DNA from 2 places in the Massilia sp. S19_KUP03_FR1 genome. Region 2 is predicted to be linked to the other one. Evidence: predicted binding sites of a transcription regulator. Region 2 holds the regulator's gene; the other holds the start of a gene.
The links. Region 2 encodes FNR, which switches genes on or off when oxygen is low (the NO sensors DNR and NnrR bind a similar motif). Its sites were predicted from a motif close to TTGATNNNNATCAA; they were not measured.
Positions count from the first base shown of each region.

Region 1: the regulator FNR is predicted to act here: its motif matches at 2,113-2,126, upstream of V6M87_RS14750 (universal stress protein).

Region 1 is NZ_JAQQPS010000012.1:76,084-82,131, forward strand. It holds gene V6M87_RS14735 (HlyD family secretion protein) at 1-378, opposite strand, end outside; gene V6M87_RS14740 (hypothetical protein) at 387-572, shown strand; gene V6M87_RS14745 (efflux transporter outer membrane subunit) at 579-2,021, opposite strand; gene V6M87_RS14750 (universal stress protein) at 2,244-3,068, shown strand; gene V6M87_RS14755 (copper-transporting P-type ATPase) at 3,076-5,205, shown strand; gene chrA (chromate efflux transporter) at 5,171-6,048, opposite strand, start outside.
Region 2 is NZ_JAQQPS010000006.1:59,073-65,120, forward strand. It holds gene V6M87_RS08205 (glycoside hydrolase family 13 protein) at 393-2,243, shown strand; gene fnr (fumarate/nitrate reduction transcriptional regulator Fnr) at 2,474-3,214, shown strand; gene hemN (oxygen-independent coproporphyrinogen III oxidase) at 3,211-4,596, opposite strand; gene V6M87_RS08220 (YqaE/Pmp3 family membrane protein) at 4,741-4,935, opposite strand; gene V6M87_RS08225 (haloacid dehalogenase type II) at 4,979-5,704, opposite strand; gene V6M87_RS08230 (tetratricopeptide repeat protein) at 5,847-6,048, shown strand, end outside.

The sequences.
Region 1 (6,048 bases), on a different contig from region 2:
CTCGCGCTGGGTGACCACGGCGCCGGCCGCAATCAGATCGCTCTCGCGCATGGCCACCTGCGCCTGCATGCCGGCGACATTGTCGCTGGCCTGCTGCTGGTGCGCGCGCGCCTCGTCGCGCTGGGCCAGCAGCGTATCGTCGCGCATGGTCGCTAGTACCTGGCCGGCCTTGACGAAGTCGCCCTCGCGAACGACGATCGATTCTACCCGGCCCGGCAGTTTGGTGGCGACGTCGATCTCGGTTGCTTCGATGCGCCCGTTGCCGCTGGCGAAACCGGGACCCGGGCCGCTTGGGCGCAGCACATACCAGGTGCCGAGGCCGATGGCGAGCGCCAGCAGCACCAGTGCGGCGATGATGATTTTGGACTTCCAGCGCACCCAGAACGATGGTGGTGCGGGTGCGGGTGCGGGTGCAGCTGCAGGTACGGCTGCGGATGCAGGTGCAGGTACGGATGCGGGTGCGGGTGCAGGTACGGCTGCGGGTGCAGGTGCAGGTGCAGGTGCAGGTGCAGGTGCAGGTGCAGAGGCTGGAGCCGTTGCGGGTGCGGGTACTGGCTGCGGTGTCGTTTTAGTGTCGGTCATGGTGTCTGTGGTGAAGCGTTGGAGGTGGTGAGCGGGGTGGCAAAGCTGCCGCCGCCGAGCGCGGCGTAGAGCGCAACCTGGCTTGACAGCAGCAGGCGGCGGGTTTGCACCAGTTGCTGCTCGGCCGCCAGCAGGTCGCGCTGGGCATCGAGGACCTCGAAGTAGGCCGTGGCGCCGTTCTCGTAACGCAGTGTGGCAAGGTAGGCGCGGCGGCGCTGTGCCGCCACGTTTGCCTGCACTGCATCGACCTGGCGCGCCAGCCAGCGGCCCGATGCGAGCGCGTCGCTTACTTCGCGAAACGCGGTCTGCACCGCCCGGTCGTAACTGACCACGGCCAGCTCGCGCCGCACGTCGGCCAGCGCCAGGCTGGCGCGATTGCGCCCGCCGTCGAGCAGCGGCAGCGCCACCGCCGGCGCGAAGGTCCAGGCCCGGCTGCCAGACTTGAATAGTCCCTCGAGGGCCGCGCTGGCCGTGCCAGCGCCGGCCGTCAGGCTGATGCGCGGGTAAAACGCAGCGCGAGCGGCGTCGACATCGGCACGCGCGGCGCGCAGCTGGTGCTCGGCCGCGGCGATGTCCGGACGGGTTGCCAGCAGCGCCGACGGCAAGCCGGCGCCGAGCGGCGCCAGCACCAGGCTGTCGTCATACGGCGCGGCGGCCGCCAGCTGGTTGGCGGACGCGCCGGTCAGCTGCACCAGCGCGTGCGCCTGCAGTGCGCGCGCCTGTTCCAGCTGGGCGGCGAGCGCCTCGGCCTGGGTCAGCAAGGTGCCAACCTGGAGCACGTCGAGCTGGGCGATGGCCCCCACTTCATAGCGGCGCTGGAAAATCCGGTACGAGGCGGCGCGGCTGGCGATGGTGCTGCGCGCCAGCGCCAGACGTTCGTCCAGCTCGCGCAGCTGGAGATAACCGTCAGCCACCTGGGTGATCAGGGCGAGGCTGACGGCGCGCCGTGCGGCGTCGCTGGCCAGCCAGCTTTCCAGCGCGGACGCCTTCAGGCTGCGCACCCGGCCCCACAGGTCGAGTTCCCAGGCATTCATCTGCAGCGCCACCTGGTAGTCGCGCGACACTAGCGGCTGCCCGGTCACGCTCAGGTCGGCGGGGACGCGACTGACCGTGCCTCCGGCGCCCAGCCCGATGGTGGGAAACTGCTGCGCGCTGGTGATACCGAAGGCGGCGCGCGCCTCGTCCACCCGCAGCAAGGCCGTGCGCAGGTCGGTGTTGTGCAGCAGTGCCTGCTGGATCAGCGCGCGCAGGCCGGGGGCGACGTAATAGTCTTGCCAGCCGACGCTGGCGGCAGCCGGCCCGGCGTTTGCCGAGGCGTCGTCCGGCCAGGCGGCCGGCGCTTGGGCGGGCATGCGGGCGCCGCCCTGGTCCAGCGGGGCGCAGCCAGCCAGGAAGGCGGCCAGCGCAAGGATGCGTGCGGCGCGGTGAAGATGAAGCATGGAAGGTCTCTCTGATGCGCCGGGTTCGCAAGGCATCGGTTCTGTTCAGGGACGGTCCAACAATTATTGGAGAGCCGGATCAATCAGGTAATTGATATAAATCAAGTACAAGCCACCCCACCTTAGCAGCGCGGGGCGCCGTTCTATGCGTGGATCCACACAGAAGCGCGCGCCGATGCGGCGCAGGCTGTGTACTTTCCATCCAACCCTCCGGAGACATACGTGAGCTACAAGACCATCCTGGTACACCTGCAATTAGGCCACCCGCATGCGGCATTGCTGCACCTGGCGGCCAGGCTGGCCGACCGCTTCGACGCACGCCTGGTCGGCGCTGCTGCCTGCCAGCCCCTGCAGGCATTGATCGCCGAGGGCTGCGTCAACGGCATCCTGATCGAGGATGAACTGGACGAATTGCGGCGCGAGATGGCCGTGGCCGAACGCGCCTTTCACGCGGCCCTGGGTGAGCGCCCGGCCGGGGTCTCGTGGCAGGCCAGCAGCAATTGCATCTCGATTGCCGATCACGTCGCGCAAGTGGCGCGCGGGGCCGACCTGATCCTCACCGATGCGGCGCCGGGCGGCATGTTCGATACCCAGCGCCACATGCAGATGTCGGAACTGCTGATGCGCGCCGGGCGCCCGGTGCTGATCGCGCCCGCACCGGCCGGCCCGCTGCTGTTTGCGCACGCGCTGGTGGCCTGGGACGACAGCCGCGAATGCCGCCGCGCCGTTACCGATGCGCTGCCCATGCTGCGCGATGCCGAGCGCGTCAGCGTGGTGCAAGTCGCGCAAAGCGACAACCATGCGGGGGTGTTCGCGCAACTGCAGGACGTGGTGGCCTGGCTGCGCTCGCACGGCGTGGGCGCCCAGGCGCTGTTGCTGCCGGCGGCCGGCGGCCCGCCCCTGCTGGGAGAAATCGCGCTCGACCATGCGTGCGACCTGATCGTGGCCGGCGCGTATGGCCACAGCCGCCTGCGCGAATGGGCGCTCGGCGGCGTCACGCGCGCACTGGTCGCGCAGCAGCAGATTGCCGTCATGCTGTCGCACTGAGCCGGCCATGCAAGCGCGCGAACCCATCTACACCTGCCCCATGCATCCGCAGGTGCGCCTGCCCGCCCCCGGCAGCTGTCCCCTGTGCGGCATGGCGCTCGAACCTGTCATGCCGGTTGCGGACGATGCCGCGAACCCGGAACTGGCCGGCTTCGAACGCCGTTTTTACTGGACCTTGCCGTGCACGGTGCTGGTGTTCGCCCTGGCGATGTTCGGCCACGTGCCACACCAGGCCTGGCTCGAAGGGGCCTTGAGCGCACCCGTGGTCTTGTGGGGCGGCTGGCCGCTGCTCACGCGATGGGCGCAGTCGCTGGCCACGCGGCGCCCGAACATGTGGACGCTGACCGGCACCGGCATCCTGGCCGCGTTTGGCTACAGCGTGGCGGCGACCGTCGCGCCACAGTGGTTTCCGGCGGCGTTCCGCCATGACGGCAGTGTCGCCGTCTACTTCGAGTCGGCCGCGATGATCGTGTCGCTGACGCTGATGGGCCAGTTGCTGGAATTGCGCGCCCGGGCGCATACCTCGGGCGCACTGCGCGCCCTGATGGACCTGGCGCCCAAAACCGCGCGCCGGGTAGGCCCCGACGGCAGCGAAGAAGAGATCCCGCTCGCCAGCGTGGCCGTGGGCGACCAGCTGCGCGTGCGGCCCGGCGCCAGCATCCCGGTCGACGGCGTGGTGGCAACGGGCGAAAGCAGCGTCGACGAAGCGATGCTCACCGGGGAAGCCCTGCCAGCGACCAAGCGCCCTGGCGACCGCCTGATCGGCGCCACCATCAATGGCGGCGGTAGTCTGCTGATGCGGGCCGAAAAGATCGGCACCGACACCGTGCTGGCGCAGATCGTGCAGCTGGTCGGCCAGGCGCAGCGCTCGCGCGCGCCAATGCAGCGCCTGGCCGACCGGGTCGCCGCATGGTTCGTGCTGGCGGTGGTAGCGATTGCCCTGTCGACCTTCATCGTGTGGGGGCTGGTGGGCCCCGAGCCGGGCTGGCTGTACGGCTTGCTCAATGGTGTGGCGGTGCTGATCATCGCCTGTCCCTGCGCGCTGGGCCTGGCCACGCCCATGTCGATCATGAGCGCGACCGGGCGCGCGGCAACCCTGGGTGTCCTGTTCCACGACGCGGCCGCCATCGAAGCGCTCGCCAAGGTCGATACACTCATCATCGACAAGACCGGCACGCTCACCAAGGGCAAGCCGGCTTTCCTTGGCCAGACGGCGGCACCCGGTTTCAGCGAGGATGGGGTGCTGCAGCTCGCCGCCAGCATCGACCAGGGCAGCGAGCACCCGTTCGCGCAGGCGATCGTCAGCGAGGCGCGGCGGCGCAAGTTGACCCTGACCGTGCCCGCATCCTTCGAATCGGCCAGTGGCGTCGGCGTGCGCGGCCTGGTCGACGGCAAGCGCATCGCATTCGGCAGCACGGCCCTGATGGAGCGGGATGGCGTCGCGTGGAAAAGCATGAACGGCGCCGCCGACGCCTTGCGCACGCAGGGTGCCAGCGTCATCTACCTGGCCTCGGACGGCAAACTGGCCGGGCTGATCGCCTTGGCCGATCCACTCAAACCGTGCACCGGCGCCGCGCTGGAAGGCCTGCGCAGCGGCGGCCTGGGCATCATCATGGCCACCGGCGACGGGGTCGCCACGGCGCGCGCGGTCGCCGCCAAACTAGGCATCGACAACTACCACGGCGCCTGCACGCCGGCCGACAAACTGGCGCTGGTCGAAGCACTGCAGCACCAGGGCAAGGTGGTGGCCATGGCCGGCGACGGCATCAACGACGCGCCCGCACTGGCCAGGGCCGACGTCGGCATCGCGATGGGCAGCGGCACCGACATCGCGATCGCCAGCGCCCATGTCACGCTGGTCAATGGCGATTTGCGCGGCATCGTGCGCGCGCGCGTGATTGCCGCCGCCACGGTACGCAATATGCGCCAGAACCTGGGTTTCGCCCTGGTCTACAACGCGCTCGGCATTCCCCTGGCCGCAGGCGTGCTGTACCCGTTCACCGGCCAGCTGCTCTCGCCGATGCTGGCGGCGCTGGCGATGAGCCTCAGTTCCGTTTCGGTGATTGCCAACGCACTGCGCCTGCGCCGGGTGCAGGCGCCACTCAAACGGCAAGGGACTGCACGGCCAGGCCGATGAGCGCGCAGGCCGCAATCACGTGCATGACGTTGCGCTTGAAACGAAACAGGGCCACGGCAGCACAGACCGCGATTGCGGCGGCGACCCCGTCGACGGTACCCCCGAAACCCGTCGGCCAGACCAGGTGATAGCCAAAAAACAAGGCCAGGTTGAGGATGACGCCGACCACGGCGGCGGTGATCGCCGCCAGTGGCGCGGTGTACGCCATGTCGCCATGGGTTGCCTCCACCAGCGGCCCGCCCGCAAAGATAAACAGGAACGATGGCAGGAAGGTGAACCAGGTCACCAGCGCGGCGGCTACGGCGCCCGCCAGGAACAGGGAATCGGGCCCGAACACGGCCTTCAGGTAGCCGCCGACAAACCCCACGAAAGCCACCACCATGATCAAAGGGCCAGGCGTGGTTTCGCCCAGCGCCAGGCCGTCCATCATCTGGCCGGCACTGAGCCAGCCGTAGTGCGCCACGGCGCCCTGGTAGACATACGGCAGCACGGCATACGCGCCGCCGAAGGTCAGCATGGCCGCCTTGGTGAAGAACCAGCTCATTTGGCTCAAGGTGTGGTGCCAGCCGAATGCCGCGACCAGTGCGGCCATCGGCAAGGCCCACAGCAGCGCGCCGGCCAGCACCACGCGCGCCAGCCGGGTCCAGCAAAAAGTGGCGTGTGCCGGCGTGGGTGTATCGTCGTCGATCAGCGCCGGGCCGAACGATGCGGTGGCGCCGCGCTGGCCCGCACCGGCCGCGAATTTGTGCGGCGCGACGCGCGCGCCGATCAAGCCGATCGCCGCCGCTGCGGCGACGATGGCGGGAAACGGGACGTGCAGCGCCAGCGTGGCCAGAAATGACG
Region 2 (6,048 bases):
AACTAGATGCACTGTCAACGTGACTCGCACCAAGTCGACGCAGCATGGCATTTTCATCCGTTTCAGCCAGAATTCGACCAAATCTCGTTGTAAATCAGTCACAATTACCTTCATTTTGACTTGTAGGCTGACTACATTTCACTGTGTTGCACCATTCCCGGAGGGTAAATGCACCGATTTAGGGCGTATTTATGCCCGCAAGTCACAATACCTGGCTAAACATGCAGGTGTAGCTAGACTAAAATTGCCGATCTTGTCCGCTGCGCTACCGATCGGTTATTCTTGCGCCCATCCAGCCAGTTGGGGCACGTTTTTCGACTTGCCACACCGCATTTTCGTAGTCTGACTACAGTATCGACTGACCTTCCTAATCACATAAAATGGAGACAACCATGAAGACTTTTGCCCTCGCGATGTTGCTGGTAATAACGGCCTTGCAGCCGCAGGCCGTCCTTGCCGCACCTGCCATCGAGCACCTCGAGCCGCCGTTCTGGTGGGCCGGCATGGCCAGCAACAAGCTGCAATTGATGGTGCACGGCGCGCGTATCGCCGAGCTGCAACCGACGCTCAATTACCCCGGCGTGCGCATCGCCGGCGTGACCCGCGTGGCCAATCCGAATTACCTGTTCATCGACCTGGACATGGACAAGGATGCGGCGGCTGGCGCCTTCGACATCGCCTTCAAGGGCAATGGCCGCACGGCGCAATACCGCTACCAGCTGCGCCAGCGCGCGCCAGGTTCAAGCCAGCGCCACGGCTTCGACAGTAGCGACGTGATTTACCTGCTCATGCCCGACCGCTTCGCCAACGGCGACCCGTCCAACGACACGGTGGCCGGCATGGCCGACAAGGGCAACCGCCAGCTCGGATACGGTCGCCACGGCGGCGACATCCAGGGCATGATCGACCGTCTCGGCTACATCAAGGACATGGGCTTCACCCAGCTGTGGCCAACCCCGCTGGTGGTTAACGACATGCCGAACGCGTCCTATCACGGCTACGCGGCCACCGACCACTACAAGATCGATCCGCGCTACGGCAGCAATGACGACTATCTGCGCCTGTCAAACAGCGCACGCACGCAAGGCATTGGCCTGATCCAGGACGTGGTGCTGTCGCACATCGGCATTGGCCACTGGTGGATGAAGGACAAGCCGACGCCGGACTGGGTCAACCACGGGGCCAAATTCGTCGCCACGCAACACCATCACACCGCGGTGCAGGACCCGTACGCATCGACCGAGGACAAGGAGAACTTCACCACCGGCTGGTTTGCACCGGGCATGCCCGACCTGAACCAGACCAATCCGCTGGTGGCCAATTACCTCATCCAGAACAATATCTGGTGGATCGAAAACGCTGGCTTGTCGGGCCTGCGCATCGACACCTTCGGCTACTCCGACGGCGCCTTTTTGACCGACTACACGCGGCGCGTGATGGCCGAGTACCCGAACATCAACCTGGTCGGCGAAGAGTGGCACAAGCAGCCGGCCGTGGTGGCGCACTGGCAGAAGGGCAAAGTCAATCCGGACGGGTACGTCAGCTCGATGCCGAGCATGATGGACTTCCCGATGACCGAAGCGATGCGCGACGGCCTGGCCGACGCCAATGGCGGCAACGTCTTCTCGAATGTCTACGAGACGCTGTCGCTCGATTACCTGTACCCGAATCCGGGCAATCTGGTTGTCTTCGCCGGCAACCACGATACCTCGCGCATCTACAGCGTGGTGGGTGAAGACATGGGCAAGTACAAGATGGACATTGTGTTCCTGATGACCATGCCGCGCATTCCGCAGTTCTACAGCGGCGACGAAATCCTCATGACCAGTTCGACCAAGGAACGCAACGACTCGAGCTACCGCACCGATTTCCCGGGCGGCTGGAAGGGCGACAGCATCGACGCTTTCAGCGGCCGCAACCTCGGCGCCAAAGAAGCCGAAGCGCAGGCCTTTGTCAAAAAGCTGGTCAACTGGCGCAAGACGCAGCCGCTGATCCATCACGGGAAAATGATGCATTACGGGGCCGAAGAAAACACCTACGTTTACTTCCGCTATGACGGCAAGAAGAAGGTGATGGTCGCCTTCAACAACAACCCCGGCGAGAAGGTACTCAAGGCTGAGCGCTTCCGCGAGATGCTCGCTGGCGTCAGCGGCGGGGTCGATGTGTTGACCGGCGCGCGCTTTGATTTGCGGACCGAGGTGAAATTGCCGGCGCGGTCGGCGGTGGTGCTGGAGTTGAACTGAACGACGCCGGGTTGGTGCTGCAAATTCAGCATGGATCCCGGCCTGCGCCGGGATGACGTTTTCAAGGCCAGCGCTCTCAGATACGTCATTCCCGCGCAGGCGGGAACCCATACCACTTCGACAAAATCGATAACGCTCGCGCGGCAGCGCCGCAAAGCGCCGCCGCGCCGTCTACCGCTAAAATGCCCGTTTCGCACCATGAGCCAGCACGAAGCAGTAGAATCGGCGCCATGACAACTTCCCCCCTCCCCGCCATCAAAGCCGGCTGCGCCACCTGCAGCATGCACCAGCTGTGCCTGCCCATGGGCCTGTCCGACAACGACATGGCCCGCCTCGACCAGGTCATCGGCCGCCGCCGCCGCATCGCCAGCGGCGAACGCCTGTACCAGATGGATGCGCCATTCAAGTCGCTGTACGCGATCCGCTTCGGCCATTTCAAGACCTCCCAGATCAACGCCGCCGGCGGCCAGCAGATCACCGGCTTCCAGATGGCCGGCGAACTGCTCGGCATGGACGCCATCAGCAGCGAACGGCACCAGTGCGACGCGGTGGCGCTGGAAGACAGCGAAGTATGCGAGATTCCCTTCGATACGCTCGAAGGCCTGTTTGGCGAGATGCCGAATCTGCTGCGCCACTTCCACCGCATGATGAGCGGCGAAATCACGCGCGAGCAGAACGTCATGCTGCTGCTGGGGAATATGCGCGCCGAGCAGCGCTTCGCGGTGTTTCTCACCAACCTGGCGGCCCGCTACGCCGCGCGCGGCTACTCCTCGACCCAGTTCGAGCTGCGCATGTCGCGCGAAGACATCGGCAATTACCTGGGCCTGACCATCGAAAGCGTCAGCCGCCTGCTGTCACGCTTCAAGACGCTCGGCCTGCTGGCAGTGACCAAGCGCGCCATCACCCTGCGCGAACCGGCGCGCCTGCAGGCGCTCGCGGCCGGCACGGAGCAGTGCAGCCCACTCGTTTAGACCGTGGCGGAATGGCGCTGGCCAGACTCGAGGTAGCGGTCGAACACCATGCAGATATTCCGGATTAACAGGCGCCCTTTCGGCGTGACCGTGATCCAGTCGGGCGTAACCGTGGCCAGGCCGTCGGCCTCGAGGTCGGCCAGCGCCGCCAGCTCCTGCGCGAAATAATCGGCAAAGGCGATCGGAAACGCCTGCTCGAAGGCGGCCACCGACAGCTCAAAATGGCACATCAAACTCCCGATCAGGGAGCGCCGCAGCGCGTCGTCCATGGACAGCGTCACGCCCCGTTCGATGGGCAGCGTGCTGGCGTCGATGCCGGCATAGTAGGCCGTCAGGTGCTTGGCGTTCTGGCTGTAGGTGGCGCCCACGGCGCCGATGGCGGACACGCCGAACGCGACGATGTCGGCGTCGGCATGCGTCGAATAGCCCTGGAAGTTGCGGTGCAGCCGGCCCTGGCGCTGCGCCACCGCCAGCTCGTCGTCCGGCTTGGCGAAATGGTCCATGCCGATATACACATACCCCGCCGTAGCCAGCCGTTCGATGGCCAGGCCCAGCATGGCCAGCTTGGCGTCGGCGCCGGGCATGTCAGCGTCCTGCAGCATGCGCTGCGCCTTGAACAGGTGCGGCATGTGGGCGTAGTGGTACAGCGCGATGCGGTCCGGGTCGGCCGCGATCACCCGCTCGAGCGTGGTCGCCATCGTCGCAAGCGTCTGCAGCGGCAGGCCGTAGATCAGGTCGATGTTCACCGAGCGGTAGCCAAATGCCCGGGCGGCGTCGATGATCGCCTGGGTCTGCACCTCGGGCTGGATGCGGTTCACGGCGCGCTGCACCCGCTCGTCATAATCCTGCACGCCCAGGCTCAAACGATTGAAGCCTTGCCGGCGCAGGCTGGCAATGCGCTCCACCGTGACCGTACGCGGATCGATTTCGATGGCATATTCGCCCACCGCGTCGGGCGCGAATTGAAAGTGGCTGCGCAGGTGCGCCATCAGCTCGTCCATTTGCGCGTCCGACAGATAGGTCGGCGTGCCGCCGCCCAGGTGCAGCTGGTCGACGCGGTTCATGCCGTCGTAGAGTGCCGCCTGCATGGTGATTTCACGCTTCAGGTAATCGAGGTAGACGGCGGCCTTGTCGCGCTCGCGCGTGACGATCTTGTTGCAGGCGCAGTAGTAGCAGATCGACGCGCAGAACGGGATGTGCACGTACAGCGACAGCGGCGTGCCGCTCTGGCGCGTGCGGCGGTGGGCCACGGCGGCGAGATAGTCGCGGTAGCCGAACCCGTTCTGGAAGCGGTCGGCGGTGGGGTACGAGGTGTAGCGCGGACCGGGGCGGCCGAGTTTGCGCAGCAGCGGCGCATCGAACGTGGGAGAAACTAAAGACATGGACACTTCCTGCTGATGGACCGCCCGGGCTTGAGCAAGATCCTGTTGCAGGGAGTGTAGAAAGACGGCTCTTTAAAATCTTTGCGCTGCATCAAATATGCCCCAGCCAGCTGTGATAGCGGCGGAGGCAGATGCTGGGGCAAATCAACCGCGCTGGCGCATCGCCTCGTCGATTTTTTTGTCAGTGTTGTACTGACTGAGTGCATACACGGCCCAGATGGCGGCCGGCAGCCAGCCGATCACGGTGATTTGCAGGATCAGGCAGATGACGCCGGCGATGGGGCGGCCGATCGTGAAGAAGGTAAGCCAGGGCAGGATGAGAGCGATAAGCAGGCGCATGAAAACTCCTTGAGGGGTGAATTAACGTCCATGATACGTGAGCTCAGCAGCCAAGTGCATGCGCCACGTCCAGCATGCTTTCGGCGACGACATCCCACGCGTGGTCGGGCGCCAGGTCGGTGCTTTGCTGCGGCCCGTGCTCGTGCGGCCGGCGCAGGAAAATGGTGCGCAGGCCGAGGGCGCGCGCAGCGAGCAGGTCGTTGTTGTGGGCCGCCACCATGCACACTTCGGTGGGGGCCAGGCCAGCCGCCTCGCAGGACGCCAGGTACACCGCCGGCTGCGGCTTGTAGGCATGGGCGATTTCGGCGCCAAGGATGACGTCCCACGGCAAGCGGCCGTAGCGCGCCAGGCGCAGCATGCCGGCGATGTGGCCGTTCGAGAAGGGCGCGATGGCGAAGCGCTGCTTGAGGCGCAGCAGCCCTTCGACCGCGTCGGGCCACGGGTCGAGCCGCTCCCAGCAGCGGTTCAGATCTTCCAGCGCGATGAAGGGGATATCTTCTGCCCTCACGCCATGCTGCTGCAGCACCGTTTGCAGGTTTTCGAGGGTGAGGATATCGAGCTTGACCCAGGGCCGGCGGTGGCTGCGCACTTCTTCCATGGCCGGCTGGTAGCCGGCGCGCCAGGCGTCGGCAAAGGCCAGCGGATCGGCTGCGATGCCGTGCTTGCGCAGGAACGGCTCGCAAGCACGAGCGACGCTGGTGCGCCAGTCGACGACGGTGCCGAAAACGTCGAAGCCGAGCATGCCGATGTGTTCAAATGAAGCGCTCATGAAAGTGCCCCTTCCGGTTGACGACGATGCCGGTATCCTACACCGATGGCATGCTGCCGTCCTTTTACCTGCGCGTGACAATTGGAGAGACACCGGCGCATGCGCGCGCGGTACGATGGCTTTTTAATTCCGAGCGGACACTATGCGAATTGCGACACTTGCCTTGACCCTGGCCTTGGCCACACCATCGGCCTGGAGCGCCACACCCTGCGTCGATGTCTGCCTGGCGCTGGTCGATGAAGGTACTCTGCTGTCCTATCAAGGCAAGAAGCAGCAGGCCTACGAAAAATTCAAGGCGGCCATCGCAGCGGCGCCTGAAGCCACCTGGCCGCTGGTGTCGGCCG